3 regions of the Orenia marismortui DSM 5156 genome follow, and region 1 is predicted to be linked to each of the others. Evidence: riboswitches for the same ligand, from Rfam matches in the RefSeq annotation. Region 1 holds a riboswitch; each other region holds the start of a gene.
The links. A riboswitch is a leader RNA that binds a small molecule or an ion and turns the genes downstream of it on or off. The one in region 1 is predicted to bind S-adenosylmethionine.

Region 1 (10,261 bases):
CAAAGATACTATAATTAGCATAGATATAAGGCTGCTCTTGATTAGAGTAATATGAATGCATTGCATGACCCAGTTCATGGGCTAAAGTAAATAAATTATCTATATCATTGTTATAATTAAGCAAAATATAAGGGTGAGCATCATAACAAGAAGATGAATAAGCTCCACTTCTTTTACCTTTATTTTCATAAACATCAATCCAACTACTTTCAAAGGATTCTTTTATTACTTTTAGATACTCTTCACCTAATGGTTTTAATGCCTGTAATATAATATCTTGAGCTTCCTCATAGCTTATTTTCATCTCTATATCTTTAACTATAGGTGTGTATAAATCATACATATGTAAATCGCTAACTTCCAAAACACTCTTTCTTAAATCAACATAACTATACATTGTATCTAAATTATTGGACACTGTATCTATTAAGTTATTATAAACCTCAACTGGTATATTATTTCCTGCCAAAGAAGCTTCTAATGAATTATTATAATTTCGAACCCTAGTATAGAAAATATCAGATTTTATATTTGAACTTAATGTTGTAGCAATTGTATTCTTTAGCTCCTGATAGGAACTATAGTAAGCTTTGAAAGCATCTCTTCTAATATGTCGATTATCATTTTTTAATAACTCAATATATCGTCCATGACTTACTTCAATCTCCTCACCATCTTCACCTTTTATAGTTGGAAAGGACATATCTGCATTATTAATCATACCAAAGATATTCTCTGGCCCTTGAGTAATTTCACTTGCTAAAGCAATGATTTTTTCTTCTTCTGGACTTAAATAGTGTTCTTTCTGTCTCATGATATCATCTAAATAATGTTGATATAATTTCAGTTCTTCCTTCTCTTCTATAAAACTATTTAATTTGTCAGTTGATATTTGAATAATTTCTGGTACCATAAAAGAAATACTACTAGAAAATTTACTAAATAATCCTTGAATCCTAGCTCGCATTGCTTGATAGGTATTATTAGCAGTATCTTCATCACTCTTTCTAGCAGCATAATTATAAAGTCTCTCTAGTAATCTACTTAATTCCATACTAAGATTTAATCCACTTAATAATTGATCAGCACTATTACCTAATTTACCTTTATAATCTTGCATTTCTGGCAATCTATTTTCTGCTTCTTTAAATTCTTGTGTCCATTTTTCATCACTTTCATAAATGTTACTTAAATCCCACTTGAACTCTTCTGCTATTTCATCTCTACTTTTTAAAGCTTGATTTTTTCCTTCCTTCATCTATATCCCCCTCTTTACTTGTCACTCGTTACTTGTTACTCGTTACTCGTCACTACTATACTTCTCTTTTAAAGTAATTTTACCTGTAGTAATTTAAGAACAAAATATTTAAATTTTATTCTTAAGGCTATAAAAGCATCCATTTTTTACTCCATCTATAGTTTCAAAGGATATTAAAGAATTATAATCTTTATCTTTAACTAAATCCTCTAGTTCTCCTTTCCTTTCTAACTCTAAAATTACATTAATTATATCTATTCTAGTATCAGTCCCTTCACCTTTTGTGATTGTTGCTCTAAATTCTTCTTCCTCAATCAATTTTAATAAAGAATTAGAATCATCTTTTACCATAATAGTAGCCTTAAGTATACCTTTGCTAAGCCTTTTTTCCAAATCTAAACCCAAAATAGTCCCACAAGAAAAACCTGCACAATAACTAATTACATTCAAAATATTACTAGTATCTTGAAGTACTTTACTAACTATCAATATATATATTAAGACTTCAAAAAAACCTATGATAGCTGCTAAATATTTTTTCCTATTAACAACCATTCTAACTCTTAAAGTACCTAAAGCAACATCAATTGCTCTGGCTATGAAAATTAAAATTGCCCATAATATAACTTTTACCATAAAACCTCCCCTTTATTCTTATTTTTCATTTTTAATTTAAAAAATAAGCTATAAATTAAAAGCAACTAATATTTTAAATATATTACTTATAGTCTTCAGATATTAATAACTAAAAAAGGTGAAACAAATTTTTGTTTCACCTTTTTTAAAACTATTTTATATAATTTTAATTATAATTAAAAACTCTAAACTTTCTATATCCTTTTATAATTTTGTCACTTTAAATCAATTTCAATATTATTATCAACTGAATCATCATTCCAAATCGACCATAGGACAATTCCTGTTGAATCTCCAGAATCCTTTAAACTTTTAATTATTCCTTGATTTCTAGTATCGAGATTATTAAAATCCTCATCTCCTTCATAATGTGCTATTAGAGAAGAAACAATTGCTGGGGTTAAGAACTCTATCTTCTCTTGTGGAACTCCATCTGCATTTAACATAGCTTGAGTTAGACCTACTAAACCTTCTTCTATGTATTCTTTTGCATATTCTTGAAATTCTAAGCCTTCAGTATCATCATTTATTTCTATTATCTTATTAGTCTCTACCTTTAATTTATTATTGCTAAATGTCAATATTCTATAGGGAGATGGATAAGTAACTAAAGAACCTGTCTCTATATCATATAATTTATTTCCTCTATCTGTAGTTTTTGTAGCAATATCATTAGCATGATAATGGCCTGTAAATATAACTTCCATTCCCAAATCAGCTAATTCTTGGGATATATTATCCCAGTCTTGGACCACATACTCTTCAAACAAAACAGTTTGCCCAGAAAAATGCTCTATTATTCCATGATGCATCATCCCAATTACAGTCTTTCCTTTACTTTTTCCTTCTTGAATCTTCTCTTTTAGCCATTCTAGAGTAGAAGCTTTAAATTTACCAGCTGTAACTGGGTCTTCTCCGTTTTCATCATAGCGACAAGTATCCATAGCAATCAACCAAGCCCCTTGAATAGGCTCTACAAGATAGCTTAAAGAATTTTCATCCCTTGCTAGGTATTCATCTTCAGAATAACCATTCTTTTGGTAGATACTTGCAAATTCATCTGCTGTCACTGTATCAATTTGAACCGCTTGATCTCCTTCATATCTAACAGCATGAGGGTTGTTAATATCATGATTTCCTGGAATAACATAAACTTGAACCCCTTGCTTCTCAAGTTCTGTAAAATAATTTGCTACTTGTTCATGATTTATTTTCTCTCCATCTTTGGTCAAATCACCTGGAATTAATACTACATCTGGAATATCTTTCTTTAAAGATTCTAATATAGATTCTAAGATTGCTTGACTCTCAGCAATTAATTTTCTATCCTGAGCTAAATATTCTTCAAAAGCAGCTCCTTCTATACCTAAACTAGGATCAAAGTAATGTAAATCTGATAATACAGCTATCTTATACTCTCCTTCTCTTCTAGCCACAAAGTCAACTGAGGAAGATTCTTGACTTACCATTCTAGTTTCTGGTATAAACCTCCAATTATCTTTAACAGGTGTGATAACATCAGTATCCTTTACCTTATTCTTCTTCCAATTCCCATCCTGATCAGTTGTAGTTATGCCATCAGTATGATCAAATTTTAATGTTACATCTTTAATACCTACTTTTTCTCCAGTTTCAGTAACATAAGTTATCCTACCAGAAACATTATAATTTTCTAGATGATCATTGTTATCATCACTACAGCCTACTAATAAGAATAAACTTATGACTATCACTATTATCAAGAAAATATTGGCCCTTTTAAACTTATTAAATACCATAAATTAATCCCTCCTTAAAGTAACTCTTCATGTAAAAATTATTTTCTTACTTACTATTATCACATGTATATATTAAGGAAAAATTACAATTTAGTTAATCAGTTGTTAAATATTACATATCAATCTTCTTGTTGGACTTTTATTCAAACTATAATATATATATTATAGTTTGAATATGATTTATATATCCAATAAAAAAGACGGAACCTGAAGGTTCCGTCTTTTTTAAATTATTTTATCTCATTTAAGTTATATGGTGTCTGTTGATATACATAATAATTAAGCCAATTTGAGAATAATAAATGAGCATGAGACTTCCAATTTACTAAGGGTTCTTTGCTAGGATCATCTTCGGGATAATAATTTTTAGGAACTGCAATCTCTAATCCTTTATTCCGATCACGTTCATACTCCCATTGTAATGTATATGGATCATACTCAGAATGTCCTGTAACAAATATATCCCTTCCATTCTTACTAGCTACAATATAAACCCCTGCTTCTTCAGACTCAGCTAAAATTTGAAGTTCAGACACCTTTTCAATATCTTCTCTTCTTACTTCTGTATGACGAGACTGTGGTACTAAGAAATTATTGTCAAACCCTCTCAGAAGTTTGATCTTCTTATTATTAATAGTATGTTCAAAAACTCCAAATAACTTTTCTTCAAGAGGGTATTTAGGAATTCCATAGTGATAATAAAGTCCAGCCTGTGAAGCCCAACAGATATGTAAAGTAGATGTTACATTGTGAACCTTCCAATCCATTATCTCAGTTAACTCTTCCCAATAGTCTACCTCTTCAAAGTCTAATTGTTCTACTGGTGCACCAGTTATAATCATCCCATCAAACTTTTGATCTTTTATCTCATCAAAAGTCTTATAAAAATTACTCAAATGCTCTTCTGTTGTATTTTTAGATTCATGACTATCAGGATGTAATAATACTACATCTACTTGTAAAGGTGTATTACCCAATAAGCGAAGCAATTGAGTCTCTGTAACTTCCTTTAGTGGCATTAAATTTAATATTAATATTTTAAGTGCACGAATGTCCTGATGATAAGCACGACTCTCCTTCATTACAAAGATATTTTCATTTTCAAGAATTTCTGCTGCCGGTAAATTATCTGGTATATTAATCGGCATCCTTCTCACTCCTCTCTTCTTATCAAAAAATAAAAATTCTCTTCTTATAAGAAGAGAATTTTTTCCGCTCTTCTTATCTTTCAATACTATCTAGTATTGCTGGATTTGGCACCTTCCTAATAAAAGGAGGTTGCCGGGCTTCATAGGGCCAGTCCCTCCGCCACTCATGATAAGAACTATCTATTTTATTTTTAATAATAGATTAACATAATTCTCTAACTATGTCAATCTATTATTCTATACTATTTTTTGGAAAATAGATTAAAGTCATATGTATATAACCATCCTGCAATAATTGCTGTAATTGGTGCCACTAAAACTAATCCTATACTTCCCGTCACAGTTCTTAATATCTCAGCCGATACCATTTTAAAGTTCATCATCCTACTTAAACTAGCATTCTTAGTCATAAACAGCATTAACAAAGTCAAATATCCACCTGAATAAGCTAATAATAATGTAGTGGTCATAGTACCAATTACAGAACGGCCTATATTAAATCCTGATTGTATCAACTCTATCATACCCATATCTGGTCTTTTTATCTTTAACTCTTCCATAGAAGCGGCAATATCCATGGCAATATCCATAGCTGCACCTGAAGCACCTATAATTATAGATGCATAAAATATATCTTTAATCTTAAGGTCCATATGCCCACTAAAAAGTAAAGTTTGAGAAAAAGGTGATGTCATTCCATGTAATCCTAGCTTTCCTCCAAAAAATATAGTAATTCCCATAGTGATAAATAACCCTGATAATGTACCTACTAAAGCAGCAACTCCCTTCTTACTAAAGCCTGCTATTGAAAACATAATGATTGCTGACAAAATTGTAATTACAAAAGTAGATAATAATAATGGATCTTTACCATTTAATAGTCCCGGAATTAATATTCTCCAAATAACATATAAACTTGCTAGAAATGAAAATAAGGCCTTAACACCTGTAAAACCAGCATATAATATTAATAATAAGACAAATAAAAGAAATAATATTAATTCCCAATTCTGTCTATACAAATCTATAGCCTTTACTGCATTAATATTCCCATTCTTTTCTTTAATAGCAATCAGTATCTTGTCACCTTTTTGAAAGCTATTGTCTATCTCAGCCGAGCCTGTAAATTGATTAGTAGCTTCTAGGACCTCACCTTGATACTTTCCTTCTAAAACTTCTACATCTAAAGTTTGATATCCTATACTAGTTAGTCCAGAACGAATAACCTCACTATTATCTACTTTATGAACTAAAGCTTTAATTTCAGAAATACTATCATTACTATCTACCATAAAATTATTAATAAAAATTGATATAATTAATATTAGAGCTAAAATTATTACTGTTTTTTTAATTTTGAAGGTATTCATTTTACATCCTCCATTTATTTAATAAGTTTAAATATTAAGAGATAGTTGGAATTCCAACTATCTCAATTAGATTATAATCATTCAGCTTCAGTTAATTTTACTCCTAATACCTCTGCCAAGTTCTTAGCTATTTCTGTATTATCTTTATACCCACCAAAGTTAGTAGCACTAACTCCTACTGCTGTTAATGGTACCGTAGTTCCAGAGTGAGCATAAGTAGTCCAGAATAGATTGACTCTTTCTGATAAAACATTAGCAATTGCTGCATCAACTGGACTCATGAAACCTGGCATATAGTCAACCGGTTTCTTACCAGCATCTTCTAAATTCATTGCCTGCTTAATCTTTGCTATCTCTTTATCACTTAAGTCAGTTAAACCATAATCTTCTTTAAGTGCAGTAAATAATGCTTTTCTATCTCCATTATAATTAATTTTATCTAATGAAGATTTAATTGGAAGTAATTCATCTACATTTAAGAAATAATCATTCTTAAATCCTAGACCTAAACCTCCAGTTTCATGGTCTCCAGTTACTACTATCAATGTCTCTTTAGGATGATTTTTGTAAAACTCATATGCCTTAGCAATAGCCTGATCAAAAGCTAACATATCATTAGCTACAGTAGCTGGACTATTTGCATGTCCTGCATAATCTATTCTTCCCCCTTCAACCATCATAAAGAAACCATTATCCTTTTTAGATAGAGTTTCAATCCCTTTTTGAGTTATTTCAGCTAAGCTAGGTAACCTTTTAGGATCTCTATCTAACTCATATGGTAAGTGGCTATAAGTTAATGGTGCAAATACTTTATCCCCTGATTCTGGCTTATAATCTCTAAATCCTGCTGGATCATTTACAAAGCTCTTATATCCTTTATCTTCAAATACTTTTACTAAATCTTTATCATCTTTTCTCTTAGACTTTAATTCACCGTCTTTAGGTACAAAATATCTATATCCTCCACCCGCTAAAAAATCTACATCACTTGCTGCAATATCTTCAGCGATTTGATTTGGATTATATCTACTTTCATTATGTGCTAAAAAAGATGCTGGAGTGGCATGAGTTAATCTCATAGTTGAAATTACACCTGTTGCCATTCCTTTATCTCTTGCTGCTTCAACAATTGTCTTTACTGCAGTACCATCTGGTATTTGACCAATCATACCTTTGTCAGTCTTATATCCAGTAGCTAATGCAGTTGCAGAAGCTGCAGAATCTGTTACCAAAGTATTAGCTGCATAAGTTGAATTCATTCCTGCTACTGGAAACTGATTCATAGTTAATTTAGCATTTTGATCACCAGTCTTAGCTCTTAAAAAGTACTCTCCCAACATCCGTTGTGAAGATGCCATTCCATCACCAATAAATAAGAATACATACTTTGGTGTTCCTTGCTCAACTACTTTATTTCCTTCTTTCTCTTCTACTGGTGCTGAAGACATAGCATAAATACTAAAAGAAAAAGCTACTAAAATTAATACTAATAATAAAGATATTCTCTTTAAATTTTTATTAAACATCCTCTTCCCCCTATTTAAGTTGATTTTGATAAATCTAAGACCATAATCTAATATTTTTATCTACTTTACCACCTCCTAATAACAACTCTATAACATAATTTTACCTTTAATTATACCAAATTTCAATAACCAATCATATTTTTTCTAATATTAGTTATTGATTACTGCAATTATGAAAAATCATTTTAAAGTATTTAGAATATATTTTAGTTAAAGGTAGCTTTTAAGAAAGATAAAGCGACAGTTTCGGAGTTAGGCGTTAGGAAATGGGAGGTAGGAAGACCTTACTATCCCCTATGACCTAACTCCTATCACCTAAAAATGTCTCTTTACATCCATATTACCATGAGATCAAAAAACACAGAAAAGATAGCCTAATAGCTATCCAGATTATTAACGATTATCTTAGTTGATTTTACCCTTTACGCTTATCTCTCATAAAATTGCTACCTGATTTTTCCTTTACATACTTCTTGACTTCAGCAGCTATATCACTTACCTTTAGATGACTATCAATCCTTCTTTTCTTGTTACTAACAATAGCTATAGAAATTGATACCAATGGGGTTTTAGATAATTCACCTTGTCTATCTTTGGTAATTATATAGCTAGATTCTATATCTCTTTTATTAAAGAATTTTTTAACTTCTTTATCAAATCTATTAATTATAGCTTGGCTAATAATTTCATCCTTTTCTGGAGTAGTAATAATGACAAAATCATCACCACCAATATGTCCTACAAAATCAGATTTATTTCCACTAAGCTTTACTGCTTCTGTCAATACTCGTGCAGTAAAATCTATCATTTCATCACCTTTTTTGTAACCATAGCAATCATTATAAGATTTGAAATTGTCTAAATCAAGATATAATACTGAAAATACTTCTTGATTATTAATTCTTTCACTAACTTCTCTCTCGATAATAAGATTACCTGGTAAATTAGTTAGAGGGTTTAGATTTTTAGCATGCTCAATCTTGATCTTTGAAAATTTATCTAATAATACTCTAATTGAAACTATCCCCGAGTACTTTTGATTCTTAGTAACTATTATACAATCATAAACATCATCAAATCCTCTACTCATTGCTTGATTAGATACCTCTTCAATTGGAGTATTAAAATCTACTATCAGAGGATTTTGATCCATAATTAGTTTAATCGGCCTATCCATAAATACTGAATACCCATACTTAGTTCCCAGACGAGAATATAATCTATCTCTCATTATTAGTCCAATAGCTTTGTTATTCTTTAGAACTACAAGACTCTGTAAGTTTTGATGTTTCTCAAAAATATCAACTACTTTATTAGTCTTAGTATCTTCACTAATAGTTATTTCTCTTTTGGCAAGCTCTCCAATAATAACACCTATTAATGATTTCTTCTTGATTTTATTATTATCAATAATATATTTACTAATACCTAAATCTCTTTTTAACTTAATTGTAGGAGGAGCAATAAAGTATCCTTGTCCATAATCTATTCCCATATTTATTAACGTGTTTAATTCATCTTCTGTTTCTATTCCTTCTGCTATTATTTTTGAGTTGATTTTACGAGCAAACTTAATAAAGACCTCCAACAAGGCTAATTTAAGTGGATCTTGATCAATATTACGAATAAGAAAATGATCTAGCTTAATATAATCATAAGATATTGCTATAATCGATTGTAAACCCGAATATCCTGCACCTGTATCATCTATAGCAATTTGATATCCCTGATCTTTATAGTGATCTAACACTGCTTTAAAACCATTATAATCTTGAATAGAAGTCTTCTCAGTAAGTTCAATTACTATATTTTCATGGGAGATAGGAAGTGAATCGATAAATTCTTTAGTAATCCCCCCCTGAAAGTTATGATCATAAATTACATGAGGATCTATATTAATAAATAATTTATCATCTTCTTTTAAATTTCTAGCAACATGAAGAGCTTTTTCTCTGCATACCTTCTCTAGATCAAATAACATATCATATTCTCTGGCAATAGAGAACATTTTTAAAGGATCTTCAAAAAAAGTACCTTTTGGACCTCTACTTAAAGCTTCATATCCCAATATTCTAGCATTCTTCAAATTAATAATAGGCTGAAATACTGTCCTTATATCCTTATCTCTGATTATAGCTCTTAATTCTTTAGCTATAAGTTTCTCTGATATAACCTTTTTCTTATTATCAAACATTCCATGCTCTACCTCCCTTACTATCTATAACTCACATAATAACTATCTCTACTCTCAGATCATATATTTGTAAGTACTTTTAAATTAGTTCTATAACCTTCCTATCTATATTAATAATTATCGCTAATTTTATTATCTTTTTATTAATTCCTTCAATTTTTGCCTAATCATGATCATCTTAGACTCTTTAATAAATAAGGCTTTAAAATCGATAGAATATATCCAGCCAGCAAAAACTGCTGTGATTGGAGCTACCAATACTAATCCTATACTACCTGTTAATGTTCTTAAAATTTCAGCAGAAACCATCTTTAAATTCATCATTCTATTTAAACTAGTATTCTTACTCAT
Region 2 (10,261 bases), on a different contig from region 1:
ATATTCAGTAGTTTTAGGCATGGGATTTAGTTGGCAAGAAGCTTTAGGAGCAGTTTTTATTTCTGGGATCATATTTATTTTATTGACTTTTACAAAAGTAAGACAGGTAATAATCAATTCTATGCCAGAAACTTTAAAACTATCAGTAAGTGCCGGAATTGGGCTTTTTATTGCATTTATTGGGATGCAGAATTCTGGAATTGTAGTTAACCATGGAGCAACTTTAGTAACTTTAGGTGATCTTACAGAGCCAGCTACTATTTTAGCAATAGTAGGATTAATTATTACTGGAATTTTGATGGCTAAAGATATAAAAGGAAGTATATTAATAGGTATCATAGCAGTAACTATTTTAGCTATTCCTTTAGGGGTAACAGATATGCCAACAAGTATTATGAAAGTACCAGATTTTAGTGTATGGTCTAAGATAGCTTTTGAGGCAGATATAATAGGGGTTTTGGAAAAAGGAATTTTAACAGTTATCTTTGCTTTTTTATTTGTAGATTTATTTGATACTGCTGCAACACTGGTAGGATTAAGCCAACAGGCAGGATTTTTAGATGATGATGGTAATTTGCCTAAGGTAGATAAGGCATTATTATCAGATTCATTAGGAACAATTGCAGGTTCAATGATGGGAACTCCAACAGTTACTACATGTATAGAGTCTGCAGCTGGTATAGCTCAAGGCGGGAAGACAGGTTTAACAGGGGTTGTAGTAGCTTTTTGTTTTGTATTATCAATCTTCTTTAGTCCTATTATCTCAATTGTTCCATCAGTTGCTACAGCGCCAGCTCTAATTATTGTTGGACTTATGATGATGAAGAATGTAGTAAATTTAGAATGGACTAATATTGCTGAAAGTCTACCTGCTTTTGTAACGATTATAGCAATGCCTTTTACTTATTCAATTGCTAATGGTATTTCTTTAGGATTTATTTTGTATCCAATAGTTAAGTTATTTCATGGCGAAGGTAAAGATGTGCATTGGATTGTTTATTTATTAGGTATTTTATTTATAATAAAGTTTATATTTATGAGTGGTATATAATTTTTTAAGAGGTATAGAATAAATTTTATATCTTTTTTAATTTATTATATTTTTGAATAATTTATCTTCCCTTTATATACTCTAATTAGAGACTTATAATATGAGGAGGATTTTATGAAAACTATAGTAGATAGAAGAGCAGATTTAGAAAAAAGAGCGTCTAAAGAGATTATTAATAATATTGAAAAATTATTAGAAGATCAAGATTATATCAATTTAGGTATTGTTGGTGGGAGTTCAGTTTCTGGTATTTTTAATCATCTAAAGGATTCTAAGCTTGCTTGGGATAAGGTTCATATCTTTATGGTAGATGAACGACTAGTTCCATTAGATAGTGATGAAAGTAATTTTAAGCTTGCTAAAGAATCATTTTTAGATAAATTAATTGAAAGCGGAAAATTAACTGAGGAGAACTTGCATCCATTTATATATGATTCTAGTCAAAAGAATTATGGCTTAAATAAGTACAGGAAAGAGTTAGATAAATATGGTGGCAAAATGGATATCGTAATATTGAGTGCAGGAGAAGATGGACATACTGCTTCACTTTTTCCAAAGCATCAATCGATTAAAGAGGATTTTGATTCATATATTTTAGTAGATAATTCTCCTAAACCTCCTGTAAGAAGAATAAGCGCCTCCAAAAATTTAATTTTAAAATCTAGAATTTCTTTTCTTCTCTTTTTTGGTCAGAAGAAGGCTGATGCTTATAAAAGTTTCTTAGACAAAGACATTTCTATTGAAGAATGTCCAGTAAAACTTGTAAAAGATATAGATGAATCGTATATTTTTACAGATATATTGTTAGATTGACTTCAATAAAGTTGAATAACTACAATAGCTAAAATTGAAAAGGATGGTAGCTACCATCCTTTTATTATTTTTTAGAATTTAATTAATAAATATCTTTTTTTAAGAAAAGCGAACATAAAATAAAAATATTTATATAAAATTAGCCTTAATCGTTGACCTTTACTGATTTTTATGTTAGTATTAATATCGGTTTGAAAAAAACACTATAAAATACGAACAATAATAAACGGAGGCGAATTTTAATGACTGCTTTATTAGAAAAAGTATTCTTACTAAAAGAAAATAATACTAATGTAAAAACTGAAATTTTTGCAGGGATTACCACTTTTATGACTATGGCTTATATTATTTTCGTTAACCCAAATATAGTCTCAGCAACAGGGATGCCAGTTGAAGCCTTAATGATTGCCACAGCTATGTCAGCAGCTTTTGGTACTTTATGTATGGCCTTCTTTTCCAATTATCCTTTTGCTTTAGCTCCAGGAATGGGGATTAATGCTTATTTCACTTATACAGTAGTATTAAAGATGGGGCTTAGTTGGCAGCAAGCCTTAGGGACTGTTTTTGTATCAGGGATTATCTTTGTTATATTAAGTGTAACTAAGGTAAGGGAGACAATTATTAATTCTATGCCTAAGAATCTAAAGTTAGCGATTAGTGCAGGAATGGGGTTATTTATTGCATTATTAGGCATGGAAAATGCCGGTATTGTAGTTAATAGTCAGGCTATCTTAGTTGATTTAGGAGATTTAACTGCTCCAGCTACATTATTAGCTTTAGTTGGAATTATAATTACAATTGTATTAATGGCTCGTAAGATTCATGGAGCTATTTTACTTGGAATTTTAGCTACTACAGTAATTGGAATTCCCTTTGGAATTGTAGAAATGCCAGAAACTATTATTAAAGTTCCTTCTTTTTCAACATGGGAACCGATCTTTTTTAAAGCAGATATTATGGGAGTATTAAATCTAGGAATTTTACCAGTTATATTCTCCTTCTTATTCGTAGATATATTTGATACAGCAGGTGCATTGATTGGAGTAAGTCAACAAGCAGGATTCTTAGATAAAGATGGAAATTTGCCTAAGGTTAATCGTGCTTTGCTATCAGACTCGATGGGAACAATTGCAGGAGCTTTAATGGGTACACCAACGGTTACTACTTATGTGGAGTCTGCTACTGGGGTAGCTGAGGGAGGAAGAACTGGCTTAACAGGAGTAACAGTTGCTCTTTGTTTTGTACTATCAATTTTCTTTGCACCAGTAGTGGCCATTGTACCAGCAGCAGCAACGGCACCAGCATTAATTATTGTTGGTTCCTTGATGATGAAGAATGCTATGCATATAGACTGGGATAAGGTAACAGAAGCTATTCCAGCCTTTATTACTCTTATTGCAATACCTTTCACTTATTCAATTACTAATGGTATTTCTTTAGGGTTTATTATTTATCCGATTGTAAAATATCTACATGGTGAAGGTGAAGATGTACATTGGATTATTAGTTTATTTGGTTTCTTATTTGTCCTAAAGTATATTTATATGTAAGTTTTATAGCGTGGGATTCCCGCGCTTTTTTCTTTTTTAAGAAGAATTATAAATATTCAACCATAAATTATTAATAGCATTTAAAATTTTTATTTAATTATGCTAATGGCTATATTATAGAAGAGTTAATCAAATATTTTAGCAATATTCTGTACTTTTCTACTTTAATAAGTTAAATAGCTGGTAAAAAAAGAAAAAGTTTATTATAATAGATATGAATATAGTTATAAATATATTTTGGAGGTGTATATTTTGAATTCTAAATTAAAAGATAAATTTACAGATCAATTATTTGATGCTATTTTATTATTAAAGGATAAAGGTGAATGTTATAAATTTTTTGAGGATATATGCACAGTAAGTGAATTAAAAGCTTTAGCTCAAAGATTAGAGGTTGCTAAAATGTTAAATGATGGATATACTTATGATGAAATTGCTGAACATACTGGTGCTAGTACAGCTACAATTAGTAGAGTAAAACGATGTTTGAATTATGGAGCAGATGGATATGAAGTAATCTTGGAGCGGATGAAAGATAATAACTAACTAACAAATAGTTGCTGTAGTAAATATTGAAGCTTAGAATAAATTTTCTAGAGAGATTAAAAATTGTTAAAAACTTAAGTTATAGTTAATTTAGTACTAGCTATTAAAATTGATAATCTTAAATAAGACAGAGTAAGGCTTAAATATATTGCTTTAGGTGGCTATAAAACTTGATGATATTCTTTAGAAAATTGTGTTTAGTCTCTTTATCTTGATTTAGAGTCAAATATAAAGGTTAGACAGGGATGTATTTATGAAATTTTGTTTATATCTAACCTTAAATCTTTTAAGATAGAGGTATAATGTTTATCTAAGCTATTTTCTAGAAAGGGTCTAATTTCTTTGATTAGCGAAGGTTATATGGTTGAATAATATAATGTATGAATCCATCTATTAGTAATAAACCCCTTTATGGGGGTTGTTTTTGTATGGGTTTATAAATATTAAAATATTTATTCTTAGAAGAGAAAATAATAATTTTTTCTATAATACTAGGATAGAATATTGATAGAGGAGGTTTAAGATGCAAGTTGTTCATGCTACCTTTGCATCAGGCGAAGGAAAAGATGCTGTTGATTTATTGAAAAATTTAGGAGTGGAGATTGAAGATTATAAATTGATTGAGTCTGAGACAGGAGATTTACTTATTATAAATCTTTTGTATCACAATGTTGATATCTTAATAGACAAGTTAAAGGATCGTTTTGATTTTACTAATAATGTACATAGAAGCTTAATAATTTTTACTCCTGACACTATAATCCCAAGCAATAAGGAGAAGACCAAAAAAGAAGATTATCGAGCTACAAGAGAAACTATTGTTACATATGCTAAAGAAAACAGTGAAATGAGTAGTCAATTAGTATTTTTAGCTGTAGTGGCTGCTATAATTGCTACTTTGGGTTTAATACTTGATAATACTCCTGTAATAGTTGGGGCAATGATTATTGCACCTGTATTTGGGCCGATAGCTACTATGGCGATAGGTATTGTATTAGGGGATTTAAAGTTATTGGTAAAAGGAATTATAGTAGAATTAGCGATTATGGGGATTGCTATTAGTATTGGAGGCATATTTGCACTTATAATTCCTAATGTTTCAATGACCCATGCTTTACAAGTTAGAATGTTACCTACTCTACCAGATTTATTAGTAGCGTTAGCAGCTGGGGGAGCGGGAGCTTATGCATTAATTACCCATGTAAAATCCCAACAATTAGTTGGGGTAGTAATAGCTGCTGCCTTAATTCCTGTTATGGCTACTATTGGGGTTGGAATATCTCTGGCTAATGCTGACATGATTATTGGAGCTTTATTGTTGTTATTTGGAAACTTATTTGCATTATTATTAGCTATTATTATAGTCTTTTATGTTAAAGGTTTAAAACCACAATGGTGGTATGAATCTACAGCTAATAAACTGATTAAGAAGAGTTTAATCATTTTGACTCTTTCTGTTATTATATTGACTTTGCCTCTATCAGTGATAACTTATAATCAGATGATTAAAGAAGAGCCAGAAGATGTTGTTCGTAAGATATATCGTGAACATTTTGGTGATGAACTAGAAAGTAGACTTTTTTCTATTGATGTAAAAGATAAGGAAGTAGATTTAATTATTTATACTCCTGTTGATACTGATAAACATTATTTTCAGTTACTAGCTAATAAGATTAAAGAAAAGTTAGGAGAAGATTACAAGGTTATCTTCGAAATTATTCCTACACAAAGGTTAGAGACCCCCTTACAATCTTCTTGACAATAAAGTAATATTTTGTTATGATATTAATAACCTGATAAACAGGGTTGTTTACTAGGGATTAATTTTAAGGAGGCGGAAATATGAAAGTTGTAAATAATATTACTGAATTGATTGGTCAAACACCGCTTGTTAAATTAAATAGATTAGTGCCTGAAGGTGCTGCAGATGTTTATGCTAAATTGGAATCTTTCAATCCAGGTGGTAGTGTTAAAGATAGAATTGCTCTTAATATGATTGAAAGTGCTGAAAAAGAAGGTTTGTTGAAGCCAGGTGGTACAATTATTGAACCTACTAGTGGGAATACTGGAATTGGCTTAGCAATGGTTGGTGCTGCTAAAGGCTATAAAGTAATTTTAACAATGCCTGATACAATGAGTATTGAAAGAAGAAAGATATTGAAAGCATTTGGAGCAGAAATTTTATTAACTCCTGGAGAAAAAGGGATGCCTGGTGCTATAGATAAGGCTAAGGAATTAACAGATGCTAATGATGATTATTTTATGCCACAGCAGTTTATGAATGCAGCTAACCCAGAGGTACATAGAAACACAACTGCTAAAGAGATTATAGAAGCTACTGATGGTAACTTGGATGCTTTTGTAGCAGGTGTTGGAACTGGTGGAACTGTTACTGGAACTGGAGAAGTCTTAAAAGAAGAAATTTCAGATATTAAGATTGTAGCAGTAGAACCAACTGGATCTCCTGTACTTAGTGGAGGTAATCCTGGACCACATATGATTCAAGGAATTGGAGCAGGTTTTATTCCTGATGTTCTAAATACAGATATCTTAGATGAGGTTAAACAGATTGACAATGAAGAAGCTATGGAGATGGCACGTAAATTAGCTGTAGAAGAAGGAATTCTTGTTGGTATTTCTTGTGGAGCAGCTATAGCAGCAGCTATCAAAGTTGCTCAAGAATTAGGTGCTGGAAAACGGGTTGTAGTTATAGCTCCAGATACTGGAGAGAGATATTTAAGTACTACATTGTTTAAAGCAGAATAGCTGTTGGCTATCAGCTAGTAGCTATTAGCTAAAAACTAAAAGCTAACAATTAAATACAAACTCTTATCAAGAGAGGTGGAGGGACTGGCCCAATGAAGCCCAGCAACCATCCCTATTTGGGAAAGGTGCTAATTCCAGCAATACTTATGTATTGAAAGATGAGATTATATGCCGTTGTATATAATGAAAATCCTCTTCTTTCAAGAAGAGGATTTTTTTAGATTAAAACCAAGTATTTGTATTGACATACTCAGAATAATATGATAGTCTTTGTAATAATATAAATACATAAAAACAAAGTGGAATACCAGGGAATGGAGTGATAACAAATGAAGATCAAAGTTAATGGTAAAGAAGTAGAGTTAAAAAAAGGATTAACAGTAAGTGAATTATTGCTAAAAGAAGATGTAGATATGCCAGATATGGTATCAGTAGAGTTGAATGGCGAAATTTTAGAGCGAGATAATTTCTCTGATAAAGCTCTAAAGTCTGGCGATAAGGTAGAGTTTCTATACTTCATGGGTGGTGGAGCAAATGTATGATTTTAGTGAAGAACAGTTACAGAGATATTCAAGGCATATTATTTTACAGGATGTTGGTGTAGAAGGGCAAGATAAGTTATTAAATGCTTCAGTCTTGATTATAGGAACTGGAGGGCTTGGAACGCCAGCAGCACAGTTTTTGGCAGCGGCTGGTATTGGTAAGATTGGCTTGGTAGATGCAGATAGAGTAGAGTTATCAAATCTACAGCGTCAAGTTTTACATCATACACCTGATGTAGGTAAGTTAAAGGTAGAATCGGCTAAAGAGAAGATCAATGCGATGAATCCTGATGTAGAGGTTAAAACCTATGATTACTATCTAACCTCCCAAAATATCAAAGAGGTTATTAGAGAATATGATTTTGTAATAGATGGGACAGACAACTTCCCGGCTAAATTTTTAATCAATGATGCTTGTGTAATGGAAGATAAGCCTTTCTCACATGCAGGAATTATTAAGTTTGGAGGTCAGACCACAACTGTAGTTCCAGGAGGCGAGACACCATGTTATAGATGTATCTTTCCTCAACCACCTAAGCCTGGTTCAGTCCCTTCTTGTAAGGAAGCAGGAGTTATAGGAGTTATGGGTGGAGTGATTGGAACTATCCAAGCAACAGAGGCTATTAAGTATATTCTAAAAAAAGGTGAATTATTAACTGGCAAGTTACTGACCTATGATGCATTGAAGATGAAGTTTAGAAAGATTAACTTAAATAAGAGAGAAAACTGTGGGATTTGTAGTGATGACCCAGAAATAACAGAATTAATCGATTATGAGCAAGGGGTTTGTGAATTATGATAATTAAATTGCCAGAAAAGTTATATCAGCAATTATTGGAGCATGTTCGGGATGAATTCCCAAATGAGGGTTGTGGTTTAGTGGCTGGAGTGATAGCTGATGAAGAGATTGAGGTTAAGAAAGTATATACTATGACCAATCTAGATTCTTCAGCAGAACACTTTACAATGGATCCAAAAGAGCAGTTTGCAGTAGTCAAAGAAGTTAGAAATAAGGGCTATGATTTAATTGGAAATTATCATTCCCATCCTTTTACCCCTTCTCGTCCATCGGAAGAGGATAAGAGATTGGCTTATGATGAAGAAGCAATTTATTTTATCTTATCATTAAAGGATGAAGAGCCAGTATTAAAGGCTTTTAGTATTAAAGAACAGAAGAAAGTTACTCAAATAGAGATTGAATTAATTTAATGAAAGGAAGGTGACAAGTATGAGTAATCGACCTATTTTTAATATTTCAGCTACGGTGAAAGAAGATACGAATAATTATCCGAATTTAGTTGAACGATTTGTAGATGGTGATTTAGATGAAGCTAGGTTTAAAGGGCGTAGAGTTCCAATGGGAATTTATAGCCAAAGAGGTTATAAATCAGGTAAAGAGAGGTATATGGTAAGAGTTAGAATTCCTGGTGGAGTAGTGACTAAGGAGCAGTTAAAGGTATTAAATCAATTGAGTAAAGAGTATGGGAATGCTTATCTTCATATTACCACTAGACAGGATATACAGCTTCATCAGCTTAAGATTGAGGATACCCCAGAAGTACTATTCAAGCTATTAGAGGCAGGCTTAAGCCCACGAGGTGGTGGAGGTAATACCGTTAGAAATATCTTGAACTCTGCTAGAGCAGGTGTTAACCCTGAGGAAGCTTTTGATACAACACCTCATAACTTAGCGTTAACAGAATATTTAATTAAGACACGTTCTTCTTTTAATTTACCAAGAAAGTATAAGATAGCCTTCTCCTCTGACCCTAAAGATGATTCTTTAGCTACATTAAATGACCTAGGTTTTATAGCTACTAAGAAAGATGGTCAACGAGGCTTTAAAGTATATGGTGGAGGGGGAATGGGAGGCTCCTCAGAATTGGGGATAGTCTTAGAAGACTTCGTAGAAGAGGATAAGATCTTCCATATAGCAGAGGCTATTAAGAGGTTCTTTGATGAATATGGTGATCGTAGTAATAAGCATAGGGCTAGATTACGCTTTGTAAGAAAGAGGCTTGGTGATAAAGAGTTTGTCAATAAATACAAAGAGTACTTAGCTGAAGTATTAGCCGAAGATTTAGAGGTTGAAGAGTTAAATAGTTATGAAGAATTAAGAACAGGTAAGGGAGAAAAAAATGATTTGAATGTAGATTATCTTTATACAGAGAAGGTAGAAGGCTACTATTCTTTAGAGCTGAGAATGGAGAATGGAGATATTAGTTATGATGAGTTGAATTCATTATTAGGTTTATTAGATAATAGTGAGTTATCTATTAGAACTACTATCAAACAAGGATTATTGATTAGAGGTATTAAAGGAGAAGATTTACAAGGGCTAATCGAGAAAATTAATCAAATCAATCCTAATCTAGTAGTGGCTAATATGGGAACAATGCCTGTTTCTTGTAAAGGTGCATCGACTTGTAAATTAGGATTATGTATTTCGCCTAATTTATCAGAGGCTATCAGAGAAAGATTAATGACTTTAGATGACAAGTTACAATCAGTATTACCTCAAATCTATATTAGTGGTTGCCCAAATGTTTGTGGACAGCATATCATTGCTAATCTTGGTTTTGAAGGTAAGGCTAAGCGGCATAATGATAGATTGCTTCCCTACTATGCATTATTCTTAGGAGGAAACGTAGAAGAAGGTAATAGTAAGTATGGAGACGCAGCTGTAGATATTCCTGCTAAGCGTATACCAGATTTTCTAGCAGAATTGGCTAGATTATTGGCTGAAGATGGAGATTATAACCGAGTTAATTTTAATACTTACCTAGAAAAGGGTGGAAAGACTAAGATAGTTGAATTAGCTGAGGAATTTATTGCAATTCCTACTTATGAAGAAGATTCAGATATTTATAAGGATTGGGGTAAAACAGAAGACTTTTCCTTAGCAGGTAGAGGGCCTGGAGAATGTGGAGCAGGTGTAATGGATATTATTAAATTGGATATCGATACTGCTAAATCTAATTATAAGAAAGCGA
Region 3 (10,261 bases), 400 kb from region 1:
TATCATCACTCTGGCTTTCCTGTTGGAGTTATACCATCACTTATCTCTATAGATTTCTATAAAGAATTATATTAGAGATTCCCTCGGTCAATTACGTAAACCCTACAATCATTCCGACCCTAATCACACCTAGTTTTCTAACATGGGCACTTCCAGTTACACGTATTTACCAGCGCTACCTGTCTCTCCTTTGTACAGAGCCCCAAGCTAACATTGGACTTCCCCGTTTTTATGGCGGGTCGCCAAAGCTAAATGCCACCTCTGGTTCACATATTGTTCCGGACTGATTGCTCATCTCAAACTCTTCAGATTCTACCTCACGGTAGACACCCTGCTACTGTTGATTTCACACACCGTACTGGCGAAAACAGCATGGATAGGATTTTCACCTACTGTTTACTAAATCTACGAGGCACACATAAAAAAAGGCTAGCAGTAATTACTGCTAGCCTTAAGCTCTAAATAATGCTATTAATTTTAGGAGGTAAATCATATAAAACAAAATTAATTGATAATTATTATCAATTACTATTATAACAATTAATCTTATCTTTATCAAGAGTTTTTTAGTTCTTAGTTAAATCGATTTATATTTTTTATCTATATTGGTAAATTAGCAATATTATTATAAAAGTTTTTTTATACTATTGATAACTAATATCATTCATGTTATAATTAATAAGGATTAACTCTTTAAAAATTTCTTCTGCTAATAGAGGTCTACTATTAAATCTCCTCTATAAGATTATAACCCTCAGCATCTAATACTTCAAGACACCATAAAAAAATCAAATAAACAAAATGAGATAACATAACAAAAGGAGAGATAAATAATGAAATCAACAGGTATTGTTAGAAAGATAGATGAATTAGGTAGAATTGTTATTCCAATTGAATTAAGAAGAACGCTAGGTATCGATGTAAAAGATCCATTAGAAATTTATGTAGACAATGATAGAATTATATTTAGAAAATATGAGCCTGCTTGTACTTTCTGTGGAAATGCTAGTGATACCATAGACTTTAAAAATAAAATTGTTTGTAATGAATGCATCACTGAGATGCAAAATAATATTGCTTAATTTTGTTTTAAAACGGGAGATCACCTCCCGTTTTTTTATATTTTAACTCAAAATTCTGTATCATCTACTAAAATTATAATCTCTATCTAATCTAGCATATTGTAAAAAATAGACTTTTTTAAAGGTAAAATCGAGTAATTATAGAATTAAGTATATATATTTTTAATTTTCAAACTACTAAAGAAAGCAAATAATTAAAGATCCACTATATATCTATTCACTGATTAATCTAACTATTAGTATGTCTTGGAAGGGGAGAATTAAATGAAATTTAATTTTAGCTATCATCGGATTATTCTAAGCTTATTATCAATATTTAAATATAAGAAATTTAGTAAAAAGAATAAATTATTTTTTAAAAATATCTACTTTCCCTCTATTTATATGAGCTCAGTAATAAATCAACCTTACAATCAAGAAAATATATTACCCTACTACTTAAATAGTTATAAAGAAGGAATTATAGGAATTATATTTTTATTCATCTTTCTCATACTTCTCCTCATTAATAATACTAAAGTAAATAAAATAAAAGATAAATTAACTATAGAAAAGAATTTTACAGAAAATATAATAAATACTGCTAATACTATAATTATAACTTTAGATTCTAATGGAAAAATTCTAAGTTTTAACCAACATGCTGAAAAAATAACTGGCTACCAATCGGAAGAAATTATAAATAAAAATATTTATAAAACACTTATACATAAGGATTATAGAAGTAAAGCACTTCAAACTTTTCATGAAAATTATAATCATGAACAAATTAAAGATAATGAAGTTCTAATCATTTGTAAGAATGAACAACAAAAACTAATTTCTTGGAATGTATCACCAATTAAAAATCAAAATAAGGGTCTAAATAACACATTAATAATTGGAGTAGATATCACTAAAAATAAAAGAGCTGAAGAAGCTTTAAAATATCAAGCTTTCCATGATAACTTAACTGGTCTACCTAATCGTGAGTTCTTCAATAAGCAACTTCTTCATGAAGCTGAGATAGCTAAAAATAATCATAAAGGATTTGCAGTCTTTTTTTTAGATCTTGATAGATTTAAGTTAATTAATGATATGTATGGACATCAAACTGGTGATCTAATACTTCTAGAATTAAGTAATAGACTTATAAGCACTCTTCCTAATAGATACACCATAGCTAGAATGGGTGGTGATGAATTTATAGGTATCTTACCAGGAATAACAAAAGCAAAATTACAAATTCCAAGAATAATAAATCATTTGATAAAAATATTTGATGATCCTTTTGTTATAAATGATCATGATTTTGTATTAACTGCTAGCATAGGCATTTCAATCTATCCTGAGGATGGGCTTGATGAAGAAACACTTTTAAAAAATGCAGACACAGCTATGTACAAAGCAAAAGAAGATGCAGGAACATCCTTTCAACTCTATAACCATAATATGAACTTACAAGTTAACGAAAAAATATTTATGGAAAACAACTTAAGAAGAGCTATAGAAAATCAAGAACTTACAGTATATTATCAACCAATAATAGATATAAAAACTGGAAAAATAAAAAAGGCAGAAGCTTTAGTAAGATGGGAACATCCTGAAGAAGGTATAATCTCTCCAGCTAAATTTATACCTTTAGCTGAAGAAACAGGATTAATAATTCCCTTAGGTTCATTTGTATTAAAAGAAGCTTGTCAGCAACTTCAAGATTGGATTAATATGGGATATCATCCCATAGAGATTTCTGTTAATCTATCTGCCCAGCAATTTCATAAATCTAATTTAAAAGAAACAGTTGATAATATTTTAGATGAGACTGGATTAAATCCTGAATTATTAGGGCTGGAAATTACAGAAAGTATAGCTATACAGAATGTAGAATCAACCATCTCTGTACTAAATGAATTTAAAAATATGAAGGTTAAAATCTTATTAGATGATTTCGGGACAGGCTATTCATCTTTAAGCTATCTTGTTAAATTTGCTGTAGATATAATTAAAATAGATCGCTCTTTTATCACTAATTTTCCTAATCATAGCAAAAGAAGTGCTATTGTATCAGCAATTATAGCTATGGCTAATAAACTAACCATGAAAACAGTTGCTGAAGGTGTAGAAAGTTGGGATGAAATAAAGTGTTTAAATGAATATAAATGTGATGAAGCTCAAGGATATCTCTTTAGCAAACCAATACCTGCAAAAGAGTTTGAAAATTTACTCAAAAATAATATAGAATTTAAAATGCATGCATAATTAAAAGGCCAAGTTTAAACTTGGCCTTTTAATTATCTACCTAATACTCAAGTGTCCTTCTAAATCTCTTTTCATCAGAGTATAGCTATCAGAATTTTTAGATTCGATTAGAAAATGATCTCCTTCTAAGTCTGAAATAAAATCATTAAATCCCTGCCTCTTTAAATAATTATTAAGATCAAAAATACTATCACTTTCCCCTAAAAGTACTTTATCACCTACAAACTTGCCATTGAGATAAACATGATATCTATCATGTTCTAATTTAAGATCATCTCTTATATCTGTATCTCCATGATAAAAATTAGGAAAGAAAGACATATTAAAATCCCAATTATTGAAAAAAGTTATTTTTATATCCCCCTTTATAGTTTAAAATTCTAATATTTCTTATCTACAGTATTTCACTCCTGTAAAATAATATAAGTGGAGATATTTGTAATATAAATACTATTAAGCTTTATACTATACTTTCTTCCCTACTAAAGCATATTGTTCATTGCTTAAGTCTACCTTTTTAAGCAATTCTATATTATAATCTTCTAAAATATTTATTAAATCTTCTATTGATATCCTTTCATCATATGGTGGGCCTCCTTTAGTCTTTACCTTCTTCCAGTCAATAATAGCTAACTTGGAATTTACTTTCATTTTATTTAAGTAATTTTCTAGAAACTCACCTATATCCTCTACCTCATGCATTACATTTGAGATTAGCATAAAGTCAATAGATTCATCAGAAATATTAGCATTATGTTCTTCTGATTTTATAACCTCTATATTCTCTATACCTTCATCTTCTATAATTTCTTTTAAATAATCTAACATCTCTACTGAAGTATCTAGAGCAAATACTCTTCCCTTAGCACCAACTATCTCTGCTGCTGCTAAAGTAAAATAGCCTATTCCACAACCTATATCTGCTACATAATCTCCCTCTTCTAACATTAAGTTATATAAAGTATCTTTAGGTGGTAAAGTTCTCCTTCGCTCTGGGTTATCTAATTTCTCTTTATTTTTAGGATTAAATTTATGAGCCATAATTCCTCTCCTCTCTTAGATAAAAATATATATTTAATTTAAAATGTTTGACTAAAATCAAAAAACTTTAGCTAAAATTGCTTTAATCTCTTCTACTTCTGGTTCTTGAGGATTATTTTCCATATCACCATGACTACAAGCTAATCTAGCAAGCTCTAATAACTCATCTTTTTCAACATTAAAATCTCTTAATTTGGACTTGATATTAAATTTTTTGTTAATAGCTTTTAACTCTTCAACTAAAGCATTAATAATCTCTTCCTCAGCTAGCTCTTTTATCTTTATTCCCCATGCTTCTGCTATATCAATATATCTATCCTCTACTATCATTGAATTATACTCTACTACATAGGGCAAAACCATAGAAATTCCTAATCCATGTGGGATTCCATAGTTAGCACCTAAGACCATCGAGATAGCATGAGCAGCTCCTACCCCTGCTTGAGAAATAACTATTCCACTTAAAGTAGCTCCTAAAGATAAATTCGTCCTAGCCTTTAGATTTCCTTCATCTTCATAAATATCATAAATTCCTTCTTTAATTAATTTAAGTGATCTAATAGATAATAAATCTGATATCAAACTAGACTTTGGGGATACATAAGCTTCTATAGCTTGGCATAGTGCATCTACAGCTGTATTTACTGTAATACTTTTAGGTAAAGTAAAAGTAAGTTCAGGATCTACTATAGCGACTTCTGGAAAGATATAATGGGAAAATAATATTCTCTTGGTGTAATTACCTTTGTCAGTTATTACTGCTGCTGGAGTAACCTCACTTCCTGTACCTGCTGTTGTAGGTATAGCTACAATTGGTAAAATATCTTTTTTAATTCCAGAAACCCCAATCTTGCCATCAACCAAATAATCTATTATTTTAGCAGGATGAGTACTAGCTACAGAAATTCCTTTAGCAGAATCAATACTACTCCCTCCCCCTAAAGCAATTATAAATTCACAATTATTGTCCTGTGCAAATTTAGCGCCCTTATCTATAATTTCAGATGATGGATCAGGCTCTACTCCACTAAAGATCTTATAGTCTATCCCTGCTTCAGCTAAATACTCTTCTAAAACAGTTAAAATGCCTACTTTAAACATTGTTTTATCAGTAACAATTAAAGCTCTATTACCATAATCATTAATTAATTGACCTATTTCAGCTAACTTTCCTGCACCAAAAATAATTTTAGTAGGACTAAAATATTCAAAATCAAACATAGCTATTACCTCCATAATTATAGATTTAGAATATACTAGTCCTAGTATGTTTAAAGTTTTAAATCTTTATTTTGAAAATAAGCAACTAATATACTAAAAAGTAGAAGGCTACTCGTATCTAACAAGCAGAACCTTCTTGACTGATAACTTATCAATCAATACTATACCTTAGTAGAGCTGGGATATAACTCTCTAAGACTAAAATAAAATCTAAATATATTGTTATAGAAAGATATTGCGACAGTTTCGGAGTTAGGCGTTAGGAAATGGGGGATAGGAAGACCTTACTAACTCCTATAACCTATGACCTATCACCTAAAAGTGTCCCAATATCCCCATTAAATCCCACTTTTAACTTAGACAACTATAAAAAATAAAACACCCTTTAAATATACATAGGTTCTTAGACCTACATACAGTTCTAAAGAGTGTTATTATTACATTAAACCTTTATTTAATTATTATAAACCTGCTTCTTCTTTTAATAGATCAACCTTATCTGTTCTTTCCCAAGGAAGATCTAAATCATCTCTGCCAAAATGTCCATAAGCAGCCACTTGACGATAGATTGGTTTACGCAATTCTAAATTATCAATAATTTTTCCTGGACGTAAATCAAAATGTTTATCGACCAACTCTTCAATCTTTGTTTCATCTATCTTAGCAGTAGCAAAGGTATCTACCATAATAGATACAGGACGTGCTACACCTATTGCATAAGATAATTGAACCTCACATTTGTCAGCTAAACCAGCAGCTACAATATTCTTAGCAACATAACGAGCTGCATAAGCTGCAGAACGATCTACCTTGGTAGCATCCTTGCCAGAAAAAGCTCCACCACCATGACGAGCCATTCCACCATAAGTATCAACAATTATCTTACGCCCTGTTAAACCTACATCACCTTGTGGCCCACCGATTACAAAGCGACCTGTAGGGTTAATAAAATATGTAGTATTCTCATCCAATAATTTTGGATCTATTACTGGTTTTACAACCTGTTCAATTAAATCTTCTCTAATCTGTTCTAAGCTTATTTCAGGATGATGTTGAGTAGAAATGATAATTGTATCAATTCTAACTGCTTTATCCCCTTCATACTCTACAGTTACCTGTGTCTTCCCATCTGGTCGTAAATAGTCTAAGATTTCTTCTTTTCTTACAGTTGTTAAGCGATGAGCTAGTTTATGGGCTAAAGTAATTGGTAATGGCATTAATTCTTCTGTCTCATTAGTAGCATAACCAAACATTATACCCTGGTCTCCTGCTCCAATCTCTTCTGTTTCTATACCTTCCTTTGCCTCCAAAGCTTCATCTACCCCTTGAGCAATATCTGCTGATTGTTCATCAATAGAAGTTAATATAGCACAAGTTTCAGAGTCAAAACCATACTTTGCCCGAACATAACCTATCTCTTTAACTGTATTTCTAGCGATTTTAGGAATGTCAACATAACAAGCTGTAGTAATCTCACCTGAAACAAGAATCATCCCGGTAGTAACTGTAGTTTCACAAGCAACTCTTGCTTGGGGATCTTTAGCCAAAATTGCATCTAATACTGAATCTGAGATTTGATCAGCTATTTTGTCTGGATGCCCTTCAGTAACTGATTCTGATGTAAAAAAATATCTTTTATTCATAACTTTTTCTCCTCTCTTAATAACTGCTAATATAAGGTTTATACTATTCTTTTTAATTACTATCAAACATAATCTAGTGATTTATCTAAAATTTAATAGATTTAATTGAAGAAACTTTAAGGGTGCAAATTTCAAATAAAAAATCTCTCCCTAAAGGAGAGATCGGTATAATATACATCTCCCAAGGAAACCCCTTGCAGGAATTAGCACCTTTCCCCATCTTAGGTGGTTGCCGAGCTTCATAGGGCCTGTCCCTCCACTACTCTTGATGTTGTTATTTGTATTTTAAATTTATTACCATAGTTAGTTTAACACTTTCAATTAAAGCTGTCAATAAGTATCAATTAATTATTTTAGAAAATTAAAACTGACCAACACCTTATATTTCAACATCAACTCTATGATTAAGCTCAACTGCTTTCTTGCTTATATTACAATTGTAGGCATAAACCTCTACACCTTTTTCAATAGCTTCCTTCAATTTTTCTGCAAATTTAAGATCAATTCTCTGATGGGGAATAAACTTATAAGCATCATCTCTTTGAATGATAAATATCACCCCAACCCGATAGCCTTCTTTTTTAGCTTTTATTAACTCGTCTAAGTGCCTTCTACCTCTTTTGGTTGGAGCATCTGGAAATTTAGCAACTCCATTCTCTACTAAAGTTGCCGATTTTACCTCAACTAAACATTTTTCTTCGCCATTTTTCAAAAAGAAATCTAATCTGCTCTTTCCATAACTATATTCCCCTTTAATCTCACTGTATCCCGTAAATTCTTCTAAATCCTCTTCTAATAATGACTTTTCTACAATTTTATTAGTTAAATGACTATCTATTGAAACTAGAGTATTATTGTATTTAACTAGCAATAAACTATACTCTGTTTTGCGATTTGTGTTAGGATAATGAGCTAAATATACCTTAGTTTTTGGAAGCATTAATTCCTCCATCCTACCTGGATTTGGAACATAAGCTACAACCTCTTTTCCATCTAACTCAACTTTAGCAACAAATCTATTTTCTCTACTAATTAATTTCCCTTCCTGTAATTCATCTAACTCAACTAATGCCATATCTATTACTCCTTTCTTAAAGATACCTTTTTCAAAAACCAGAAAATGTATTTAACTTCCCATTATTTACAGATTGAGATTTGATCTAACATATGTTATTCTAATTTCAGCCCACCAATATAAAAGGAGGTTTTTTCAAATTGTTAAGAAATATGCATTATATAATTGCTCTATTATTGACTCTAATACTAGTATTTGCGATGGTCACAACAAGTTATGCTTATGAAAGCTATACAGTTAAAGCTGGGGATTCATTATTTAAAATTTCTAAGAAATTTAATCTAAGTGTCTCTACTTTAGCAAAAATTAATGATATTACTAATCTTAATTTAATTTATTCTGGGCAGAGAATAAAGTTACCTGCAACGGAGAAAAAAACTAGCTCAAATTCTTCAGTTGTTAAAGCAACTTCAGAAAAAGATTATAAAAGAACATCTAGTAATCTAAGTAATTCAACTAAATCAAACTCAACAAAATATAGTACAAGTTATAGTAATTTCAATTGGAAAGAAGATAAAGATAATGTAGTTAAAGCTAAACCCCAAAAGGAATCAGAAGTAAATAAAGTATATCGTCGTGGTCCTAAGACCATGCAAGTTGCTTTAACATTTGATGATGGGCCAGATCCAGTATTTACTCCACAAGTTCTTGATGTTTTAAAAGAAAATAATGTTAAAGCTACCTTCTTCTTAGTAGGAAAAAGAGTTACACAAAATCCTAGTATTGTTAAAAGAATCTATGAAGAAGGGCATACTATCGCTAGTCATTCTTGGTCTCATGCTGACCTTGTAAAACTAAATCAAGATGAATTGGCAAAAGAAGTAATAGATACAGAAGAAGCTATTGAAAATATTATTGATAGAAAAACTGGATTAATAAGGCCACCTTATGGATCAATATCTGATACAACACTTGATCAGTTGCAAAATATGGGGTATAAAGTGATTAATTGGTCTATAGATTCATTAGATTGGAAAGCTAAAAACAAAGAAGAAGTCATAGAAAGAACAGTACCAGATTTTCATAAAGGTGCTATTATTCTATTTCATTCTGCTGGTGGAAAAGGACAAAGCTTATTGCCTACTATCAATGCATTAGAAACTATTATTAATGAGCTGAAAGCTAAGAACTTTAAGATGGTTACTGTAAACGACTTATTATCCTTATCTGCTTACAAAAGTTAAGTTAAGTTCAAGTCAAGCCTAGCTAGGCTTGACATTACATAAGAATAAATAACCCTGTCAAAAGATGAAGACAAATTGTTTATAATTCTTCTTTAATCCTGTTATATAACTCATCTATAGTCTCTGCTTGAAGCAAATCACCATCTACTAAAGCAAAAGGCCCAATTGCACAATCACCACAAAATCCCAAACAGGATTCTATCTCTACACTTACATCCTCAAAATCTTCTATTTTAGTTATCAACCCTTCAACACCATGAACAAAGTTATTTTCGCAAAAACTTACTACTGGCATTATTCCACCTCCATATGATTAGAACTTTAGCTATTCACTCTTATAATTTACTATCTATTCTTTATTATCTCTATTAACTCTTCAACTGATACATTATCAAAATTTAACTCATCTAAGTCTAAACTTTGATTAATAGCCTTTCTTAATATAGCCGATTTACTCATATCACCTATTACAATTGCCCCTATTATCACTTTATCTTTGATTAAGATTTTAATATACTTATCTTCTTTCTCTTCATAAATTACATCTGTCGCCTTCTGATTATTATTATCTCCCATAGAAAATAAAGAAATTCCAAAAGCTCTGAGCATAACTGTTGGGGTAAGATGTTCATAAGTAGCATCTTGACCTGCAATATTATACCCTGCTATCTTACCTTGCTCAATAGCAATAGGCCACAAACCAAAACCTTGATTGTCAAGTTCTGAAACATCACCAACTGCATAGATGTTAGAATAGTTACTTTGCATTCTATTATT

Region 2: another riboswitch for S-adenosylmethionine. It lies ahead of thiS (sulfur carrier protein ThiS); the one in region 1 lies ahead of metA (homoserine O-acetyltransferase MetA).
Region 3: another riboswitch for S-adenosylmethionine. It lies ahead of metK (methionine adenosyltransferase); the one in region 1 lies ahead of metA (homoserine O-acetyltransferase MetA).

What each region holds. Positions count from the first base shown of each region.
Region 1 is NZ_KB900617.1:429,099-439,359, forward strand. Features, by position in the region: gene pepF (oligoendopeptidase F) at 1-1,258, opposite strand, end outside; gene OREMA_RS17000 (DUF5698 domain-containing protein) at 1,367-1,894, opposite strand; gene OREMA_RS17005 (metallophosphoesterase family protein) at 2,110-3,672, opposite strand; gene metA (homoserine O-acetyltransferase MetA) at 3,903-4,820, opposite strand; SAM riboswitch class I at 4,891-4,996, opposite strand; gene OREMA_RS0101910 (YibE/F family protein) at 5,063-6,190, opposite strand; gene OREMA_RS0101915 (alkaline phosphatase) at 6,268-7,716, opposite strand; gene OREMA_RS0101920 (EAL domain-containing protein) at 8,132-9,910, opposite strand; gene OREMA_RS0101925 (YibE/F family protein) at 10,043-10,261, opposite strand, start outside.
Region 2 is NZ_KB900620.1:275,222-285,482, reverse strand. Features, by position in the region: gene OREMA_RS0110755 (NCS2 family permease) at 1-1,051, shown strand, start outside; gene pgl (6-phosphogluconolactonase) at 1,166-1,864, shown strand; gene OREMA_RS0110745 (NCS2 family permease) at 2,107-3,414, shown strand; gene OREMA_RS0110740 (YerC/YecD family TrpR-related protein) at 3,667-3,960, shown strand; gene OREMA_RS0110735 (TIGR00341 family protein) at 4,484-5,719, shown strand; gene cysK (cysteine synthase A) at 5,803-6,726, shown strand; SAM riboswitch class I at 6,787-6,891, shown strand; gene thiS (sulfur carrier protein ThiS) at 7,056-7,268, shown strand; gene OREMA_RS0110720 (HesA/MoeB/ThiF family protein) at 7,261-8,067, shown strand; gene OREMA_RS0110715 (M67 family metallopeptidase) at 8,067-8,477, shown strand; gene OREMA_RS0110710 (sulfurtransferase TusA family protein) at 8,497-10,261, shown strand, end outside.
Region 3 is NZ_KB900617.1:32,317-42,577, forward strand. Features, by position in the region: gene OREMA_RS0100155 (AbrB/MazE/SpoVT family DNA-binding domain-containing protein) at 834-1,082, shown strand; gene OREMA_RS16850 (sensor domain-containing protein) at 1,347-3,320, shown strand; gene OREMA_RS0100165 (hypothetical protein) at 3,357-3,641, opposite strand; gene OREMA_RS0100170 (class I SAM-dependent methyltransferase) at 3,786-4,361, opposite strand; gene OREMA_RS0100175 (iron-containing alcohol dehydrogenase family protein) at 4,419-5,582, opposite strand; gene metK (methionine adenosyltransferase) at 6,044-7,225, opposite strand; SAM riboswitch class I at 7,397-7,500, opposite strand; gene sfsA (DNA/RNA nuclease SfsA) at 7,605-8,300, opposite strand; gene OREMA_RS0100195 (polysaccharide deacetylase family protein) at 8,441-9,484, shown strand; gene OREMA_RS0100200 (DUF1450 domain-containing protein) at 9,564-9,779, opposite strand; gene OREMA_RS0100205 (NAD(P)/FAD-dependent oxidoreductase) at 9,830-10,261, opposite strand, start outside.